Regions from separate parts of the Hydrogenophaga sp. 70-12 genome, predicted to be linked through region 3. Evidence: predicted binding sites of a transcription regulator. Region 3 holds the regulator's gene; each other region holds the start of a gene.
The links. The regulator FNR, encoded in region 3, switches genes on or off when oxygen is low (the NO sensors DNR and NnrR bind a similar motif). The targets are predictions, from matches to a motif close to TTGATNNNNATCAA.

Region 1: a site for FNR is predicted at 3,674-3,687, ahead of BGO22_RS10080 (universal stress protein). Genes of this name have one in related genera too.
Region 2: a site for FNR is predicted at 6,426-6,439, ahead of BGO22_RS05450 (hemerythrin domain-containing protein). Genes of this name have one in related genera too.

What each region holds. Positions count from the first base shown of each region.
Region 1 is NZ_MKSS01000166.1:3,354-11,092, forward strand. Features, by position in the region: gene BGO22_RS10065 (Bug family tripartite tricarboxylate transporter substrate binding protein) at 1-785, shown strand, start outside; gene BGO22_RS10070 (enoyl-CoA hydratase/isomerase family protein) at 790-1,560, shown strand; gene BGO22_RS10075 (malonate--CoA ligase) at 1,569-3,128, shown strand; gene BGO22_RS10080 (universal stress protein) at 3,166-3,609, opposite strand; gene BGO22_RS10085 (heavy metal translocating P-type ATPase) at 3,725-6,001, shown strand; gene ccoS (cbb3-type cytochrome oxidase assembly protein CcoS) at 6,008-6,145, shown strand; gene ccoN (cytochrome-c oxidase, cbb3-type subunit I) at 6,224-7,672, shown strand; gene ccoO (cytochrome-c oxidase, cbb3-type subunit II) at 7,683-7,739, shown strand, end outside.
Region 2 is NZ_MKSS01000085.1:157-7,895, reverse strand. Features, by position in the region: gene BGO22_RS05500 (NAD(P)/FAD-dependent oxidoreductase) at 1-1,017, shown strand, start outside; gene BGO22_RS05495 (LysE family transporter) at 1,033-1,662, opposite strand; gene BGO22_RS05490 (hypothetical protein) at 1,750-2,268, opposite strand; gene infA (translation initiation factor IF-1) at 2,397-2,648, opposite strand; gene minE (cell division topological specificity factor MinE) at 2,828-3,088, opposite strand; gene minD (septum site-determining protein MinD) at 3,092-3,907, opposite strand; gene minC (septum site-determining protein MinC) at 3,939-4,700, opposite strand; gene BGO22_RS05465 (Spy/CpxP family protein refolding chaperone) at 5,007-5,615, opposite strand; gene cueR (Cu(I)-responsive transcriptional regulator) at 5,661-6,143, opposite strand; gene BGO22_RS05455 (heavy-metal-associated domain-containing protein) at 6,143-6,340, opposite strand; gene BGO22_RS05450 (hemerythrin domain-containing protein) at 6,498-7,079, shown strand; partial or broken gene BGO22_RS05445 (aminotransferase class III-fold pyridoxal phosphate-dependent enzyme) at 7,083-7,739, opposite strand, start outside.
Region 3 is NZ_MKSS01000023.1:53-3,724, reverse strand. Features, by position in the region: partial or broken gene BGO22_RS01730 (FixG Ig-like domain-containing protein) at 1-177, shown strand, start outside; gene BGO22_RS01725 (hypothetical protein) at 197-487, shown strand; gene BGO22_RS01720 (hypothetical protein) at 489-737, shown strand; gene fnr (fumarate/nitrate reduction transcriptional regulator Fnr) at 715-1,434, opposite strand; gene hemN (oxygen-independent coproporphyrinogen III oxidase) at 1,550-2,947, shown strand; gene BGO22_RS01705 (sulfite exporter TauE/SafE family protein) at 2,956-3,627, shown strand.

The sequences.
Region 1 (7,739 bases), on a different contig from region 3:
TCATCGACAACCGCGGCGGCGCCGGCGGCACCGTGGGCGCCAGCATCGCGGCCAAGGCCGCGCCCGACGGTTACACCCTGTTCATGGGCGCCGTGCACCACTCCATCGCGCCCAGCATGTACCCCAGGCTGGACTACAACATCGAGACCGACCTGGTGCCGCTGATCCTGGTGGCCAGCGTGCCGCAGGTGGTGGTGGTGAACCCCAAGAACATCACCGCACCCGACTTCAAGGCCTTCCTGGCGCAGGTCAAGGCCAATCCGGGCAAGCTCAACTACGCCTCGGCCGGCAGCGGCACCTCGCACCACCTGGCGGGCGAGCTGTTCAAGCAGCAGACCAACACCTTCATCACGCACATTCCCTACCGGGGCGCCGGCCCGGCGCTGGCCGACCTGATCGCGGGCAACGTGGACGTCATGTTCGACGGCCTGGGCTCCTCGGCCGGCCACATCAAGGGCGGGCGCATCAAGCCCATGATGGTGTCGGGCGCCAAGCGCAACCCGGCCTTCCCCGACGTGCCCTGCGCGGCCGAGGTGGGCCTGCCCCAGTACAACGTGACCACCTGGTACGGCGTGTGGGCGCCCAAGGGCACGCCGGCCGACGCGCAGGCGCGCGCGATCGAGGAGATCCGCAAGGCCTGCAGCACCGACGAGGCCAAGGGCGTGTGGGCTGCCCAGGGCGCCGAGTTCCCCGACATCACCGGCCCGGCCTTCGGCCAGTTCGTCAGCGCCGAGGTGCGCAAGTGGGCCCAGGTGGTCAAGGCCTCGGGCGCCAAGCTGGAGTGATGGATTGCCCGCCGACGGACTGCACCTGGCCATCGACGGCGCCATCGCGCGCCTGACCCTGCGCCGCCCGGCGAAGTTCAATGCCATGTCGCGCGCGATGTGGCGCGAACTCGCCGAAGCCCTGGCCGCCGTGGCCGCGCGCGCCGAGGTGCGCGCGCTGGTCGTGGCGGGCGAGGGCGGCCACTTCTGCGCGGGCGGCGACATCGCCGAGTACCCCGGCTTCCGCTTCGACGAGGCCAGCCTGCGCGACTTCCACGAGCGCGAGGTCTGGGGCGGCCTGTCCGCGCTGCTGGCCTGCGACAAGCCCGTCATCGCGATGATCGACGGCCATTGCATGGGCGCGGGCGTGGAGATCGCCAGCTGCTGCGACATCCGCGTGGCCAGTGCCTCGGCCCGCTTCGGCGCGCCCATCGCGCGCCTGGGGTTTCCCATGGCCCCGCGCGAGGCCGAGCTGGTGGCGCGCGAGGCAGGCCTGGCCAGCGCGCGCGAGATGTTGCTGCAGGCGGCCGTGCTGGACGCGCCCACCATGCTCTCGCGCGGCTTCCTGCACGCCGTGGTGCCCGAAGCCCTGCTGGCCGAGGAGGTGCTGGCGCGCGCACGGCGCATGGCCACGCTCTCCCCCGAGGCCGCTCGGCTGAACAAGCGCACCCTGCGCGCCCTGGCCGGCGGCGCGCCCGCCGACGCGCTGCTCGACAGCGCCTACGATTACGCCGGTCACGCCGAGCACCGGGAAGGCATCGCCGCCTTTCTCGACAAGCGAACGCCCGCCTTCTGAGTCCCTCCATGAACCCGCAGAACCACAACCTCTACGCCGCGCTGCGCGCGGCCTTCCCCGCCGACCTGGACACCACCGCCGTGGAGGTGGTGGGTGGCGCCAGCGACGGCCTGTGCTACAGCTGGCGCGACCTCGACCGCGCCAGTGCCATGCTGGCCAACCTGATCGACGGCTTGGGGCTGCCGGCGCGCTCGCGCATCGCGGTGCAGGTGGAGAAGTCGGTCGAGAACCTCATCCTCTACCTGGCGGTGCTGCGCAGCGGCCATGTGTACCTGCCGCTCAACACCGCCTACCAGTCCGGCGAGATCGAGTACTTCGTGGGCAATGCCGAGCCCGCCGTGGTGGTGTGCAGCCCGGCCAACTTCGGCTGGGTCAGCAAGATCGCGTTCAAGGCCGGCACGCGCCACGTGTTCACGCTCGGCGAAGACCGCGGCGGCACGCTGCTGGAGCGCGCCTCGCACCACGCCGACACCCACGCCGTGGCGCACAGCGGGCCCGACGACCTCGCGGTCATCATCTACACCAGCGGCACCACGGGGCGCAGCAAGGGCGCCATGCTCACGCACGGCAACATGCTGAGCAACGCGCGCGTGCTGCAGTCGTACTGGGGCTGGCAGAAGGGCGACGTGCTGATCCACGCGCTGCCCATCTTCCATGTGCATGGCCTGTTCGTGGCCATCCACGGCGCGCTCATCAATGGCAGCGCCATGCTGTGGCTCAACAAATTCGACCCCAAGGCCGTCATTGGCCTGCTGCCGCGCGCCACCGTGTTCATGGGCGTGCCCACGCTGTACACGCGCATGCTGGCCGAGCCCGCGCTCACGCGGGAACGGGTGGCGGGCATGCGGCTGTTCGTCTCGGGCTCGGCGCCGCTGCTGATCGAGACCTTCAACGAATGGCAGGAACGCACGGGCCACACCATCCTGGAGCGCTACGGCATGAGCGAGACCATCATGCTCACCTCCAACCCCTACGCGCCCGACGAGCGCCACAACGGCGAGCGCGAGCGCCGGGGCGGCACGGTGGGCTTCCCGCTGCCGGGGGTGAGCCTGCGCGTGGTCGACGAGGCGGGCCGTCCGGTGGAAACGGGCGAGATCGGCGGCATCCAGGTGCGTGGGCCCAACGTGTTCGCGGGCTACTGGCGCATGCCCGAGAAGACGGCCGAGGAGTTCACCACCGACGGCTACTTCAAGACGGGCGACGTGGGCCGCATCGACGAGCGCGGCTACGTGACCATCGTGGGGCGCAGCAAAGACCTGATCATCTCGGGCGGCTACAACGTCTACCCGGCCGAGATCGAGGGTGCGCTGAACGAGATGCCCGGCGTGGCCGAGAGCGCGGTGGTGGGCGTGCCGCACCCCGACTTCGGCGAGGTGGGCGTGGCCATCGTGATCCCCCGCCCGGAAGGCGCGCCGGACCCGGAGGTGCTGATCGGGGCGCTGAAGGCGCGGCTGGCCAACTTCAAGATCCCCAAGCGCTGCTTCGTGGTGAGCGAACTGCCCCGCAACACCATGGGCAAGGTGCAGAAAAACCTGCTGCGCGAACAGTACAAGGGACTGTTCGCCTGAAGGCGGGGGCGGGCGCCCGGCGGCGCCCGCGCCTGGCTCAGCGCAGCACCAGCACCGGCGTGTGCGAGTGCGTCAGCACCTGCTGCGTCTCGCTGCCGAGCAGCAGCCGCTTGATGCCGCGCCGCCCGTGCGAGGCCATCACGATCAGGTCGCACTTCTGCTTCTTGGCCGTGGCGATGATGGCTTCCGCGATCAGGTCACCCTTGGCCGTGACCGGCTTGACCTTCACTTCCAGCAGTTGCCCGGCCGCCTTGACCGCGTTCACCGCGTCCATGGCGTCCGTCTGCCACTGCTTCTCGATGCGGGCCACCTCGGAGGCCGCCAGGGTCACGCCGCCTTCGAAATAGGTCTGCGGGTAGCGCGGCACCACCTTCAGGGCCACCACTTCGGCCCCGGTCAGGTCCGCCAGGGACAGGGCGTGCTCCACTGCCTTCTGGGACAGCTTGGAGCCATCGGTGGCGACGAGGATGCGCTTGTACATGGTTCTTCTCCTCATGGAATGATGAAACGGAGCCCCAGGCTACCCCCGGGCGGCACCGCCCGGCTTGACCTGCGTCAAGGGGATGGCGCAGCCTTTGCGAGTACCCTACGCCCCCATGAGTTCCGCCACCTGGTCGAGCGAGCACCGGGGCCCCCTCACGGTCACCGATGACTTCGCCGTGCTCGACGACCCCGTCGAGCAGGCCGCGTTCACCCAGCCCGTGGACGGGGTGGACGCGCAGCGCGAGTCGGTGCTGGTGGTGCAGGGCATGTACTGCGCGGCCTGCGCCGACACCATCGAGTCCGCGCTGGACAGCGTGCCCGGCGTGGAACTGGTTCGCGTGCACGCCGGCACGCGCCGCCTCCAGCTGCGCTGGGACCCCGACCGGGTGCGCCTGTCGGAAGTGGCCCGGCGCGTGGGCGACCGCGGCTACCGCCTGCTGCCGCTGCAGCAGGCCCTGTCCATCGACGAGCGCCTGCGCGAGACCCGCCAGGCCCTGTGGCGCCTGTTCGTCGCCGGCTTCTGCATGATGCAGGTGATGATGTACGCGTGGCCCGCCTACGTGGCCGCGCCGGGCGACATCCCGCCCGACATCGAACAGCTGCTGCGCTGGGCCAGCTGGGTCATCAGCCTGCCGGTGGTGTTCTTCGCCAGCGGCCCTTTCTTCGAACGCGCCTGGGCCGATCTCAAGGCCCGCCGCGTCGGCATGGACACACCGGTGTCCGTGGGCATCCTGGTCACCTTCCTCGCCAGCTCGGCCGCCACCTTCGACCCCAGCGGCCCCTGGGGGCATGAGGTCTGGTTCGACTCGCTCACGATGTTCGTGTTCTTCCTGCTCGGCGGGCGCTACCTGGAGGCGCGCCTGCGCCAGCGCACGGCCGGCGCGCTGGACGCGCTGATCAACCGCCTGCCCGCCACCTGCGAGCGCGAGCGCGCGGACGGCGCGCGCGAAACCGTCTCGGTGCGCCGGCTGGCGGCCGGTGACGTGGTCTGGGTGCGCGCCGGCGAGGCCTTCCCTGGCGACGGCGTGCTGCTCGACGCGCGCGCCTCGGTCGACGAGGCCTTGCTCACCGGCGAGGCGCGCCCGCAGACGCGGCGCTGCGGCGATGCCCTGGTGGCCGGCAGCCTCAACCTCGCCGGGCCGGTGCGCCTGCGGCTCGACCGCGTGGGCGTGGACACGCGCTACGCCCAGATCGTGCGGCTGATGGAGCGCGCCGCCACCGACAAGCCGCGTCTGGCCGTGCTGGCCGACCGCATCGCCGGGCCCTTCCTGGTGCTGGTGATGCTGGCCGCCGCCGCCGCCGCCTTTGCCTGGTGGCAGGTCGATCCCTCGCGCGCCCTGGCCATCGCCGTGGCCGTGCTCATCGTCACTTGTCCCTGCGCGCTGTCGCTGGCCACGCCGGCGGCCATGCTGGCCTCGGCCGGCGCGTTGGCACGCCGCGGCGTGCTGGTGCGCCGCCTGCAGGCCCTGGAGTCCATGGCCTCGGTGAACGCCGTGGTGTTCGACAAGACCGGCACGCTGACGCGCGAGCACCTGATGCTGCGCGAGGTGCTGCTGCGCAGCGGCGCCGACCGCTCCCAGGTGCTGGCGCTGGCGGCCGCGCTGGCGCGCGATTCGCTGCACCCGGTGGCGCGCGCCGTCGCGGCGGCGGCTCCGCCGGCCGACGAGCCCCTGTTCGATTGGCACGAGGAGCCGGGGCAGGGCATTTCCGCGCGCCTGGCCAACGGTCGCTGGCTCAAGCTCGGTTCGCCCCTGTTCACCGGCGCCATGCCCGAGCACGACGCCGAAGGCCCGCGCACCTACCTGGTCGACGAGCACGGCTGGCTGGCCACCATCACCCTCAGCGAGGGCCTGCGCGAGGACGCGCGCGTGGCCGTGCAGCGCCTGCGCGCCCTGGGAATGCAGACATGGCTGCTGTCGGGCGACCGCGCCTCGCAGGCCCACCGCATTGGCCAGGCCGTGGGCGTGGACCATGTGCTGGCCGAGGCCACGCCCGAGCGCAAGCTGGCCGAGGTTCAGGCCCTGCAGCGCCAAGGCTGGCGCGTCGCCATGGTGGGCGACGGCTTGAACGACGGCCCCGTGCTGGCCTGGGCCGACGCGTCCTTCGCGCTCGGCCGCGCCGCGCCGCTGGCGCAGGCGCGCAGCGACGCCGTGGTGCAGGGCGGGCGCGTGATGGACGTGGTGGACAGCCTGCTGCAGGCCCGGCGCACGCGGCGCGTGGTGCGCCAGAACCTGGCCTGGGCGGCGCTCTACAACGCGGTCTGCGTGCCGCTGGCGCTGATCGGCTGGATGCCGCCCTGGCTGGCTGGCCTGGGCATGGCCGCCAGCTCGCTGCTGGTCATCGGCAACGCCTGGCGCCTGAGCCGCCCCGAACCCGCACCGAAAGGCTGAGTCGCCATGGATGTCCTGTACCTGTTGATCCCGCTGTCGGTCCTCATCGTCTTTGGCGTCATCGGCGTGTTCTGGTGGGCGCTGCAGTCGGGCCAGTTCGACGGCGTCGAGCGCGAAGGCGAACGCATCCTCCACGAGGAATGACACCGGCTTGACCTAGGTCAAGCCGGTCCGGCCGCCGGGCCGGGACACTCCCGGTGCAACATCGAGAGGAGTATCCGCATGGCCGTCAACAACAAGGCATCCGCCGACCCCACGGTCTACAACGACAAGGTGGTCAGGCAGTTCGCCCTGGCCACCGTTTTCTGGGGCGTGGTGGGCATGCTCGTCGGCGTGATCATCGCCGCGCAGCTCACCTGGCCGGCCCTCAACCTGGGCATCGAATGGCTCAGCTACGGCCGCTTGCGACCGCTGCACACCAACGCGGTCATCTTCGCTTTCGGCGGCTGCGGCCTGTTCGCCGCCAGCTACTACGTGGTGCAGCGCACCAGCCAGGTCCGGCTGTTCTCCGACGGTCTGGCCGCCTTCACCTTCTGGGGCTGGCAGGTGGTCATCGTGCTGGCGGCCATCACGCTGCCCATGGGCATGACACAGGGCAAGGAATACGCCGAGCTCGAGTGGCCGATCGACATCCTGATCGCGCTGGTGTGGGTGGCGTATGCGGTGGTGTTCTTCGGCACCATCGGCCTGCGCAAGGTGCGCCACATCTACGTAGCCAACTGGTTCTTCGGCGGGTTCATCCTGGCCGTGGCGCTGCTGCACATCGTCAACAGCGCGGCCCTGCCGGTGAGCCTCACCAAGAGCTACTCGGCCTACGCGGGCGTGCAGGACGCGATGGTGCAGTGGTGGTACGGCCACAACGCCGTGGGTTTCTTCCTCACGGCCGGCTTCCTGGGGATGATGTACTACTTCATCCCCAAGCAGGCCGAGCGCCCGGTGTATTCGTACCGGCTGTCCATCGTGCACTTCTGGGCGCTGATCTTTACCTACATGTGGGCGGGTCCGCACCACCTGCACTACACCGCGCTGCCTGACTGGGCGCAGTCCGTGGGCATGGTGTTCTCGCTGATCCTGCTGGCGCCCAGCTGGGGCGGCATGATCAACGGCATCATGACGCTGTCGGGCGCCTGGCACAAACTGCGCGACGACCCGATCCTGCGCTTCCTGATCGTCTCGCTCTCGTTCTACGGCATGTCGACCTTCGAGGGTCCGATGATGTCCATCAAGACGGTGAACGCGCTGTCGCACTACACCGACTGGACCATCGGCCACGTGCACTCGGGCGCGCTGGGCTGGGTGGGCCTGGTGACCATGGGCTCCATGTACTACCTGATCCCGCGCCTGTACGGCCAGAAGAAGATGTACTCGGTGCCCGCGATCGAGCTGCACTTCTGGATCGCCACCATCGGCATCGTGCTCTACATCGCCGCCATGTGGATCGCCGGCGTGATGCAGGGCCTGATGTGGCGCGCCGTCAACCCCGATGGCAGCCTGACCTACACCTTCGTCGAATCGGTCAAGGCGACCTTCCCCTTCTACGTCATCCGCCTGGCCGGGGGCTTGCTGTACCTGGCCGGCATGTGCGTGATGCTCTGGAACACGGTGATGACGGCGCGCAACGGCCGCATCGAGCCGGTGCGCATTCCGGCCGCCCAACCCGCCCACGCCTGAGGTGAATCGCATGTCGCAACAAGACAAACCCACCGGCTTCACGCACGAGCGCATCGAGACCAGCAAC
Region 2 (7,739 bases), on a different contig from region 3:
GACGAGCACGGCGAGCTGCTCATCCCCGAGCGCACGCTGGTCTATGGCCAGCTGGTGCTGGCGCTGGGCAGCACCGCCAACCATTTCAACGTGCCCGGCGCGGCCGAGCACACCATGTCGCTCAACCAGCCGGCCGACGCCGAGCGTTTCCGCCAGCGCATGCTCAAGCTGCTGACGGCGGCCGAACTGCGCAAGAGCGCGGGCGTGGAGGCGGCGGTGCGCGTGGTCATCATCGGCGGCGGCGCCACCGGCGTGGAGCTGGCGGCCGAGCTGCGCGAGGCCAGCCAGGTGCATACGCGCTACGGCTTTCGCCGCCTCGACGGCCTGCGCGACGTGCAGCTCACCCTGATCGAGGGCGCGGACCGCATCCTGGCGCCGCTGCCGGAGCGCGTGTCGGCCTCGGCCACGGCCTTGCTGCGCGAACGCGCGGTGAACGTGGTCACGTCCTGCCGCGTGGCCGGCGTGGCGCCCGACGCCGTGACCGACACCGAGGGCCGCCGCTTTCCCGCCGACCTGGTGGTCTGGGCCGCGGGCATCAAGGCGCCGGCGCTGCTGGGCGAGCAGGGTCTGCCGGTGACCCGCTCAGGCCAGGTGGAGGTGGAGCCCGACCTGCGCGTGAAGGGCCAGGAGGCCATCCATGCGCTGGGCGATTGCGCGGCCTGCGTCCTGCCGGGTGGCGGCCTCGTGCCACCGCGCGCGCAGGCGGCGCACCAGCAGGCCAGCTACCTGGCCAAGCGCCTGCGCCAGCTGGCCGAAGGCCGCCCGCCCGGCCAGGCGCCATACCGCTACCACGACCACGGCTCGCTGGTGTCGCTGGGCACCCAGAGCTCGGTGGGCAGCCTCATGGGCAAGCTGTTCGGCCCGAGCTGGTTCGTGCAGGGCCTGTTGGCGCGGGTGATGTACACCAGCCTGCACCTGATGCACCACCAGGCGGTGCTGGGCACGGCGCGCACGGCCACGCTGGCGGTGGCGCGCTTCCTGGTGAAGCGCGCGACGCCGCTGGTGAAGCTGCACTGAGCGGCGGGGCGGCGCTCAGGCGCTGCGCTTGAACATCGCCAGCAGGCCGCCCGCGACCACGAACAGCGTGCCGAACACACGGTTGAGCGCGCGGATGTGCGCGGTCGACTTGAGCGTGCGCAGCAGGCGTGCGGCCAGCGCCGTGTAGCCCGCCATCACCACCAGGTCGGTGAAGCCCAGGGTCAGGCCGATCACCAGGTACTGCGGCGCCAGCGGCTGCGCCAGGTCGAGGAACTGCGGCACCACGGCCAGCAGGAAGACCGTGCCCTTGGGGTTGAGCGCGTTGATGATCCAGCCGCGCGCGATGAGGTCGCGCGCGCGCCGGCTGGTGGCCGCCTCGTCGCCGCTGGCCAGGGGCCGCGCGGGCGCCCGCCATTGCTGGATGCCCAGCCACACCAGGTAGGCCACGCCGGCCCACTTGACGACCAGGAAGGCGGTGCTGGACGCCGTGACCAGCGCGCCCAGGCCCACCGAGACCACCAGCATCTGCGTCCAGATGCCCAGCACCAGGCCCAGGGTGGTGAGGTAGCCGCGGCGGAAACCGTGCGAGAGCCCGGCGCTCATGGCGGCCACGGCACCCGCGCCCGGCGAGATGCTGATGGCCCAGGAGGCGGCGAAGAAGGCGAGCCAGGTGGCGAATTCCATGGTGGATGCTCGGTGGAAGGCGAAGCCGGTAATGCTAGCGCCAGGCGGTCGGCCCCGCGCGGCCATGGGTCGCCGCCCGGGCCCGATTCAGTGCAGGCGCAGCTTGAACTGCAGCACCACCGCGCCGTCCACGTCCTTCATCGAGGGAATGAGACCCAGGTTGACGCCGAAGCGCCGGCCTTCGATGGAGGCCATGGGCAGGGCGGCGAAAAAGGTGCCGCCGCGCTTCATCGCCGGGTAGCCATTCATGAGGCCGACCGCCGCGCCCAGCTTGACCGGGCCCAGGCTCCAGGGCTGCCAGTTGGCCGCCAGGTACTGGGAATGCTTGCCGACGCTGTTGTCGTACACACCGGCCATGTACGACAACTCGGGCGAAGTGCGCCACTCGATACCGAAGCCGAAGTTGCGCTCGTTGTGGTACTTGCTGCGGTCGAAGTGGCGCGAAAAGCCGCCCACGTTGATCCAGATCTGGGCCGCTGGGGTGGCCGGCGCCGGGGGCGCAGCCCCATCCGGGGCGGCAAGGGCCAGCAGCGGCAGGCCCAGCGCCAGCACCAGCACCGAACGGGCCGGGCACCGGCCAGACAAGCGGGGGAAACGCACCAACATGGTTGACCTCGAACACGGCGGCTCCGGTGGAGCCCTGGCCATGTTCTCGGCCGATCAGGCGGTGCGCTGAATGCCGCCGATCGGGCGCTGTACGGCCCGACCGTGACATGCTGATGACTTTCCTGGTCTCAGCGGCGGCGCGGCGTCGCCGGGCCTCGGCCTTCCAGGTGGCGGAAGTTGATGCGGCCTTTGGTCAGGTCGTAGGGCGACAGCTCCAGCGACACACGGTCACCCGCGAGGATGCGGATGTGGTTCTTCTTCATCTTGCCGGCGGAATAGGCAATGAGCTGGTGCCCGTTGTCCAGGGTGACGCGAAAACGCGTGTCGGGCAACACCTCGTTGACGATACCCATCATGTCGATCAGTTCTTCCTTGGCCATGCGGTTCCTTTCCAGAGACGGCCACGCGCCAACAAGCCATCGCGCGACCGCCGGGCGGCCACGGGGCAGGGGAGCGTGAAAAAGGCCATCAGGGCGATGGCCAGCGGCAGGCCCGGGGCGGGAGTCCGGGCGGGCGCGCTGAGGAGCGCGCGAAACCTGAGAATTCTACCGGCCTGGGCTCAACGGTGCTCGGGCAGCTCGATCTTGACCTCGAGCACGTCGAGGTTGTCCTGGCGCTCGAGCTGGACCTTGATGTCGTCGGGATTGATGCGGATGTACTTGCCAATCACCGCCACCAGCTCGCGCTGCAGCGCGGGCAGGTAGTCGGGCTCGGCGGCGCTGCGACCGGAACGCTCGTGCGCCAGGATGATCTGCAAGCGCTCCTTGGCGACCGAAGCGGTTTTTTTCTTCTCACCCAGCAGGAAAGACAGCAGGGACATGCCTTATTTCCCTCCGAACAGGCGCTTGAAGAAGCCGGATTTTTCGGCTTCGATGAAGCGCAGCGGCTTGTCCTTGCCGAGGAAGCGGTCGATCACGTCGCCGTAGGCCTCGGCCACGTCGCTGCCCTTGAGGTGGATCGCCGGCGTGCCCTGGTTGGACGCGGTCAGCACCGATTCGCTCTCGGGGATCACGCCGATCAGCGGGATGCGCAGGATGTCCTGGATGTCCTGCAGCGAGAGCATCTGGCCGTCGGCCACGCGGCTGGGGTTGTAGCGCGTGATGAGCAGGTGCTCCTTGATGGCTTCCTTGCCCTCGATGGCGCGGCGCGTCTTGCTGGAGAGCATGCCCAGGATGCGGTCGGAATCGCGCACGCTGGACACCTCGGGGTTGGTCACCACCAGGGCCTCGTCGGCGTAGTGCATGGCCATGAGCGCTCCGGATTCGATGCCGGCCGGCGAGTCGCAGACGATGTAATCGAAGCCCATGCCCGAGAGCTCGTCGAGCACGCGCTTGACGCCGTCTTGGTTGAGGGCGTCCTTGTCGCGCGTCTGGCTGGCGGCCAGGATGTACAGGTTGTCGACCTGCTTGTCCTTGATGAGCGCCTGGTTGAGGTTGGCCTCGCCCTGGATGACGTTGATCAGGTCGTAGACCACGCGGCGCTCGCAGCCCATGATGAGGTCGAGGTTGCGCAGGCCGACGTCGAAGTCGATGACCGCGGTCTTGTGACCGCGCAGGGCCAGGCCGGTGGCAAAACTCGCGCTGGTGGTGGTCTTGCCCACCCCGCCCTTGCCGGACGTGACGACGACGATTCGGGTCATGGAATGGCTCCGTGGATTCGGTGGTTCGGTTTCAGGTGGACAGGGCGTCGATGACGAGGCGGTCGCCGTCGGCAGTGCTGTGCAAGCGCACCTGGGCGGGCCGGCCCAGCAGGGCCTGCGGCAGCGGCACCTCGCTGGTGCGGTAGACGCCCGCGATGGAAATCAGCTCGGGCGCCATGGCCAGGGAAAAGATGCGCGCCTGCGCGTGGCCGCGCGCGCCGGCCATGGCCTTGCCACGCAGCGGGGCATAGACGTGGATGTGGCCATCGGCGATGACCTCCGCGCCTGGGTTCACCATGGCCATGACCACCAGGTCGCCACCGCGCGCGTAGACCTGTTGGCCGGAGCGCAGGGGCTTGTCGATGACCAGGGCGCCCGGCGCGGGCACCGGCGGAGGCGGCGCAACGGCCACCGGGGCCGCACTGGCGGACGGCGCCGGCGCGTGGCCCTGGCGGGTGAGCAGCGGCGCGTCGGCCAGCGGCAGGCCGGCGGCCTGGGCGGCGGCGCGCTGGGCCTCGCTGGCCGCGTTCACGGCCACCGGGCGCAGGCGGTGCGCGCGCAGCAACTCGCTCACCTGCATCAGGTCGGGCAGGGCTTGCTCGCCGCTCAGGCCTTGCAGGTCGATGAGCAGCGGGTCGTGGTCGAAAAACTCGGGCTGGTCGCCGTAGCGCTGGCCGAACTCGCGGCGCAGCAACTCCATGTCGCCCGACTTGAGCAGCAGCGCCAGCAGCGGCAGGTGAACGCTCTTGAGATCGAAGCTGGCGGGCGCTTGGCCGCCGAGGGACACGGGCATTGCGAAAGGCGGGCGGGCGAAAGCCGCGCAGTGTAGCAGCGGGTGCCGAGGCCTTTCGTGAGCAACTGTCACCAGACTTTGGAACAAAGCTGTGGGTAATTCTGGAACAAGCCATGACTTGTCCACAGGAACGGCGGGCATTCGCGGTTTGTCCCCATTCGGGGTTCACGTTTGGCCGGGTGCTTCACACAGACTTGTCAGGATCGAAAAATCCTTGTCGCCAAAGGACAAGGGGCGCTTGTCCACAGAAGACAGCGCCCCTTATCTACTACCACTAATTTAAGTAATTGATTCAGTAGGAAGAAGTCAGAGGCGGGGTTGGCGCGGTTCGCCATGGCTTTTGAAGCCCTGGCCGCCGTGCCCCATGCGGTCGAAACGCTCCATGGGGCCGCGATGGCCCGCATGGCGCATGCCGCCCAGGCCCATGCCGCGCTGCGCGTCGAAGGCCTTTTGCTGCGGGGGCGTGAGCTGGGCGTAGAAGCGGCGGATCGCATCGTGGCGTTGCGCCACCTGGCGGTCGCGCTCGGCCTTCAGGGCGTCCAGGCGGTCCAGGCGCTGGGGCGTGCTGAGCTTGGCCCAGTCCTCGCGGTTGGGGCGTTCACCCGCAGGCCGGGGGGTGGGCTTCATCTTCGCGACGAAATCGTTCCAGGCCGCTTCCTGTTCGGGGCGCAGCTGCAGGCTGTCCTTCAGGCGGGATTGGTGCTCGGCCATGCGCTGCTGCAGGCGCTCCATGCGCTGGGCGTGGCGCTGCGGGTCGTGGCGGGGGGCTTGCGCCTGGGGTTGGGCGGCGCTGGCGGCGGGGGCCGGCTGGGCCGGCGCGCCGACGCCTTGGGCGACGGCGGTGAAGGACAGGGCCGTGATGGCGGTGGCAGCGGCGGTGACGGCAAAGGCGCGGCGGCTGAACGAGGGTTTCATGGGCACTCCTTGGTACGGTGGGACCACCGGCTGGTGGCGTGGGTCTCACTGTGGGCGGGATCTGTGCAGCAAAGTGGCAGGCTCTGTGTGGTTCTTGTAAAGATCCTTGTCGGCGCCGCCGCCGAGGTCGTCCAGGATGGGGCAGTCGGGCCGGTCGTTGCCAGGGCAGCGGACCACCAGGTCTTCCAGGGTGCGGCGCATCGCTTCCAGGGCGGCGATGCGCTCGGCCAGGTCGCCGATGTGCTTTTGCGCGATGCGCTTGACGGTGTCGCTGCTGCGCCGCCGGTTGTGCCAGAGGTTCACCAGGTCGCGGATCTCGTCGAGCGTGAAGCCCATGTCGCGCGCGCGGCGGATGAAACGCAGCGTGTGCACGTCGGATTCGGCGTATTGGCGGTAGTTGCTGTCGGTGCGCCGCACCTCGCCGAGCAGGCCCAGGCCTTCGTAGTGGCGCAGCATCTTGGGCGAGATGCCGCTGAGCTGCGCGGCCTGGCCGATGTTGACTGGCCAGGCGGTGGTGCGGGTGTCCATCAGGCCGCCACCGCGTAGCCTTCTTCGCGGATGGCCGCAGCGATCTTCTCGCGCGACTGGCTGCTGTGCACCTCGACGCGGTTCTGTGGCCGGTCGATGCGCACCTCGGCTTGGGGGTCGATCTGCTTGATGGCGTTGGTGACGCTGCGTTCGCAGTGGCCGCAGGTCATGCCTTGCACGGTAAAGGTCTGGTTCATGGAGAGGCTCCTGTGTTGGGATAGAAGCATTCTCAAGCTTGACACGGTGTCAAGGTCAAGCGCGCGGTTTTGGGGCGCGGAGGCCTTGACCTGCATCAAGGCGCGTGCGGGCGTCGCGTGGGAAGCTGCGCGGGTTCCACCCTCGAGGAGATCCGCCATGAAATCCGACGCCCTGCGCACCGTCCGGGACGAACACGCCAGCCTGTCGGCGATGCTGCGCTCGATGCTGGTGATGATCGATCGAGGCCCCGAGACCGATGGCCCCGAGCGCTTCTTCGATGTGCTGCGGGCCATGCTGTTCTACATCGGCGAGTTTCCCGAGAAGCTGCACCACCCGAAGGAGTCGGACCTGCTGTTTCCACGCGTGGCGCGCGCCGCGCCGCACACGTTGGAGACCATCCAGCGCCTGGAAAAGGAGCACATGGGCGGCGAGGACCGCGTGCGCGAGTTGGTGCACCTGCTGATGGCCTGGGAGTACCTGGGCGAGCCCCGGCGCCAGGCTTTCGTGGACGAAGCCCAGGCCTACGTGCGCTTCTACCTGGCCCACATGAAGCTGGAGGAGCAGGTGGTGCTGCCGGCGGCGGAGCAACTGCTGGACGAAGCCGACCGCCGCGCGCTGGACGCCGCCTTCTCCAGCCATGTGGACCCGCTGAGCCCCGAGGGCCAGCGCGACCCGGCCTTTGACCGCCTGTTCACGCGCATCGTGCGGCTCGCGCCCTCACCCGTGGGCGTGGGCTGAGGTTCAGGTGGCGAGCGCCGCGAGCAGCTCGTCGAACACCGACAGCAGGCGTTCCACGTCGGCGGGCGTGGTGGCCGGGCTGGCAAGCATCATGCAGTGGAAGGGCGTGAGCAGCACGCCGCGGTTGAGCATGAACAGGTGGGTGAAGGATTCGAGCGCGCCCTGGGCGTGTTCACGAACGTCCTGGGCCTGGCGCGGGGTGCGCGGCATGAACTGCAGCTCGAGGCGGGCGCCGAGGCGCGTCACGGTCCAGGGCCGGTGGGCGGCGTGCAGGCGCTTGAGCAGGCCGTCCTGCAGCAGCGCGGCGATGGCCAGCATGTGCGCGTAGTTGGCCTCGGTGTGCAGGTGGGTGAGCGCCGCCTCCAGCGCGGCCAGGGTCAGCGGATTGCCCGACAGCGTGGTGCCGATGCCGCTGTGGCCTTCGGGTGCGCTGTCCTTGGCGCGCGCCATGCGCTGCGCGAGTTCGGCCGTCACGCCATAGACCGCGCAGGGCAGGCCGCCGGCCACGGCCTTGCCCACCACCAGGGCGTCGGGGTTCAGTTCGTGGGCGCGCGCGTAGCCGCCGAGCGCGGTGGAGAGGGTGTGCGTCTCGTCCACCACGAACAGCGTGCCGCGGCGGCGGCAGAGCTCGCGCGCGACGGGCCAGAAGCCCCGGTTGGG
Region 3 (3,672 bases):
GCGTCTGGCGATCGTGTGGAGGTGGCGCCCGCCGAGGTGCGCGCCGTCGCCGCGCGGGTCCAGGTGCCGCCCGGCGTGGCCGCGAGCGGCTCGCACCCCATCCAGTTCGAAGTGCGCGCCGCCCAGGACGAGCGCGTGCGGGTGCGTGAGAAGAGCACCTTCCTCGTTCCCCGATGACGCTTTCGCAGGAGACCCCATGAACCCCGATCCGATGAGCACCGACGCGCCCGAGCCCTGGTGGCGCGTGGGCCCCATGTGGCTGGTGGTGGGCGGGCCGCTGGTGGTGGTGGTGGCGGCCATCGGCACCGCCGTCATCGCCATCGAGGGCGCCGACCCGGTGCTCGACAAGGCCGCCTACCAGGCCACACTGGAGCAGGCACGCCGCCTGCAGGGCCCGCAGCGCGACGAGGCGCTGATCGGCCTGCAGCCCGCGCACCAGGCGCGCAACCACGCGGCCTCGCCCGTGGTCCGCGAGGGTGGCCACTGACATGGGCCGCCGCTGGATGTGGGTGGGCTGGCCGTCATTCCTGATGGCCGGCGTGTTGGAGATGCTGGTGTTCGCGGTGGTGGACCCGGGCGAGTTGCACTGGCAGGGCGTCGCGCTCGACTGGTCGCGCCCCGCCGTCTACACGGTGGCCTTCTTCGTGTTCTGGGCGGTGACGGCCGTCGCCTGCAGCCTGAGCCTGTGGCTGGCCTTGCCGCCGCAGGAAGCGCTCAGGAGCAGGTCTGCGGATTGACGATGCGCCGCAGCGCCTCGGTGTCCTTGATGTGCACGTAGCGCTGCTTGACGTCGATGATGCCGTCGTCGACGAACTTGGAGAAGGTGCGGCTCACCGTCTCCAACTTCATGCCCAGGTAGCTGCCGATCTCCTCGCGCGTCATGCGCAGGTTGAACTCGGACGGCGAGAAGCCACGCGCCTGCAGGCGCTGCACCAGGTTGAGCAGGAAGGCCGCCAGCCGCTCCTCGGCGCGCATGCTGCCCAGCAGCAGCATCACGCTGTGGTCGCGCACGATCTCGCGGCTCATGATGCGGTGCACGTGGTGTTGCAGCGGGGTGAACTGGCGCGACAGCTCTTCGACCTGGTTGAAGGGCATCACGCAGACCTCGGCGTCTTCCAGCGCCACCGCGTCGCAGGCATGGTGGTCGCTCACGATGCCGTCCAGGCCGATGATCTCGCCCGCCATCTGGAAACCCGTGACCTGGTCGCGCCCGTCGGCGGTGGTCACGCAGGTCTTGAAGAAGCCCGAGCGCACGGCGTAGAGCGAGGTGAAGCGATCGCCGACGGAGAACAGGGCTTCGCCGCGCTTGACGCGCTTGCGGGAGGAAATCAGTGTGTCGAGCTGGCCCATTTCCTCTGCGCTCAGGCCCATGGGCAGGCAGAGTTCGCGAAGGTTGCAGCTTGAGCACGCCACTTTGATGCGTTGCGCGTCCATGTGCGTCGTTCCTGAGTGCATGACAGGGAGCGAGCATACCCCTTTGGGTTCGGGATCACAGAGCCGCTTGACCAGGATCAAGGCGTCTGGGCCCGCCAGCCGGCACAGTGGGGCCATGCCAGAAGGACCCGCCGTGAGCCATGTGATCCCCGATGAACTGCTGCGTCGCTTCGACGTTCCGGGGCCGCGCTATACCTCCTATCCCACGGCCGACCGCTTCGTGGAGGCCTTCACCGAGCAGGACTACCGTCTGGCGCTGGGACAGCGGCGGGCCGGGTCGATGGCGCTGCCCCTGTCGCTGTATGTGCACATCCCGTTCTGCGAATCGGTGTGCTACTACTGCGCTTGCAACAAAGTTATTACAAAACACCATTCGCGCGGCGCCGAGTACCTGCGCCACCTCTCGCGCGAGCTGGACCTGCAGATCGAGCACCTGGGCGCGGGCCAGTCGGTGTCCCAGCTGCACCTGGGGGGCGGCACGCCCACCTTCCTGAGCGATGCCGAGCTGGAAGACCTGATGGCCATGCTGCGGCGCCACTTCGCGCTCGCGCCGGGCGGCGAGTACTCCATCGAGGTGGACCCGCGCACCGTGAGCGCCGAACGCCTGCGCGCGCTGCACCGCCTGGGCTTCAACCGCCTGAGCTTCGGTGTGCAGGACTTCGATCCCGCCGTACAGAAGGCCGTGCACCGCGTGCAGCCGGCCGAGCAGGTGTTCGCGCTGGTCGACGCGGCGCGGCAGATCGGCTTCGAGTCGGTCAACGTGGACCTGATCTACGGTCTGCCGCTGCAGACGCCCGAGTCCTTCCGGCGCACGCTGGCGCAGCTGCAGGCCCTGCGGCCGGACCGCGTGGCGCTGTACGCCTACGCGCACCTGCCGGCGCGCTTCAAGCCGCAGCGGCGCATCGTGGCGGCCGAGTTGCCGGGCGCGGCCGACAAGCTGGCCATGCTATCGGCCTCGCTGGACATCCTGCGCGCGGCGGGCTACGTTTACGTCGGCATGGACCACTTCGCCCTTCCCGACGACGCCCTGGCCGTGGCCAAGCGCCAGGGCCGGCTGCACCGCAACTTCCAGGGCTACAGCACCCAGCCCGATTGCGACCTCATCGCGCTCGGTGTGTCGGCCATCGGCCGGGTGGGCGCCACCTACAGCCAGAACGCCAAGACCCTGGACGAGTACGTGGACCTGCTCGACCAGGGCCGCCTGCCCATCGTGCGTGGCCTGGCGCTCACGCGCGACGACGTGCTGCGCCGTGCGGTGATCATGTCCCTGATGTGCCAGGGCGAACTGCAGTTCGAGGCCATCGACCTGGGGCACCTGATCGACAGTCGCCGTTACTTCGCCAACGAGCTGCGCGCGCTCGAGCCCTTCGTGGACGAGGGCTTGGTCACCATGGACGAGCAGGGCGTGCAGGTGACCGAAACCGGCTGGTACCTGGTGCGCGCGATCGCCATGGTGTTCGACCGCCACCTGCAGGCCGACCAGGACCGCGCGCGGTTTTCAAGGATTCTCTGAGCGCACCGATGTCCGGTTCACTGCTGATCACGGCGCTGCTCATGGGCCTGGTGGGTGGGCCGCACTGCATCGCCATGTGCGGCGCGGCCTGCGCGGGCATCGGCCGTGTGGCCGGCGAGCGCGGCACGCGCGCGCTGCTGGCGTTCCAGTTCAGCCGCGTCGCTGGCTACGCCAGCGTGGGAGCGCTGGCGGCGGGCTCGGTGCAGGGGCTGGCCTGGCTGGGCGCGCACACGCAGGTGATCCGGCCGCTGTGGACCATGTTCCACGTCGCGGCCCTGCTGCTGGGCGCCTGGCTGCTCTGGCGGGCGCGCCAGCCGGCGTGGGTTGACGGCATGGGCCAGGGCATCTGGCGCCGCGCGAAACCCGCCATCGCCCGCCTGGGCCCGCGCGCGCCCTGGGTGCTGGGCTTCGGCTGGGCGCTCATGCCCTGCGGTCTGCTCTATTCGGCGCTGCTGGTGGCCTCGCTCTCGGCCGACGCGGTGCAGGGCGCGGCGGTGATGGCGCTGTTCGCCATCGGCTCGTCCGTGTCGCTGTTCGCCGGGCCCTGGTTGCTGCTGCGCCTGCGCGAGGCGCGCTCGGGCGCCTGGGGCATCCGGCTCGCGGGGCTGGCGCTGCTGCTGGCCTCGGGCTGGGCCCTGTGGATGGGCATCACCCAACCGACGGGTCTGTGGTGCTTGTGAAGACCGCCGCCCGGCGTCAGGTCTTGGTACGGCTCGGGAGTGTGG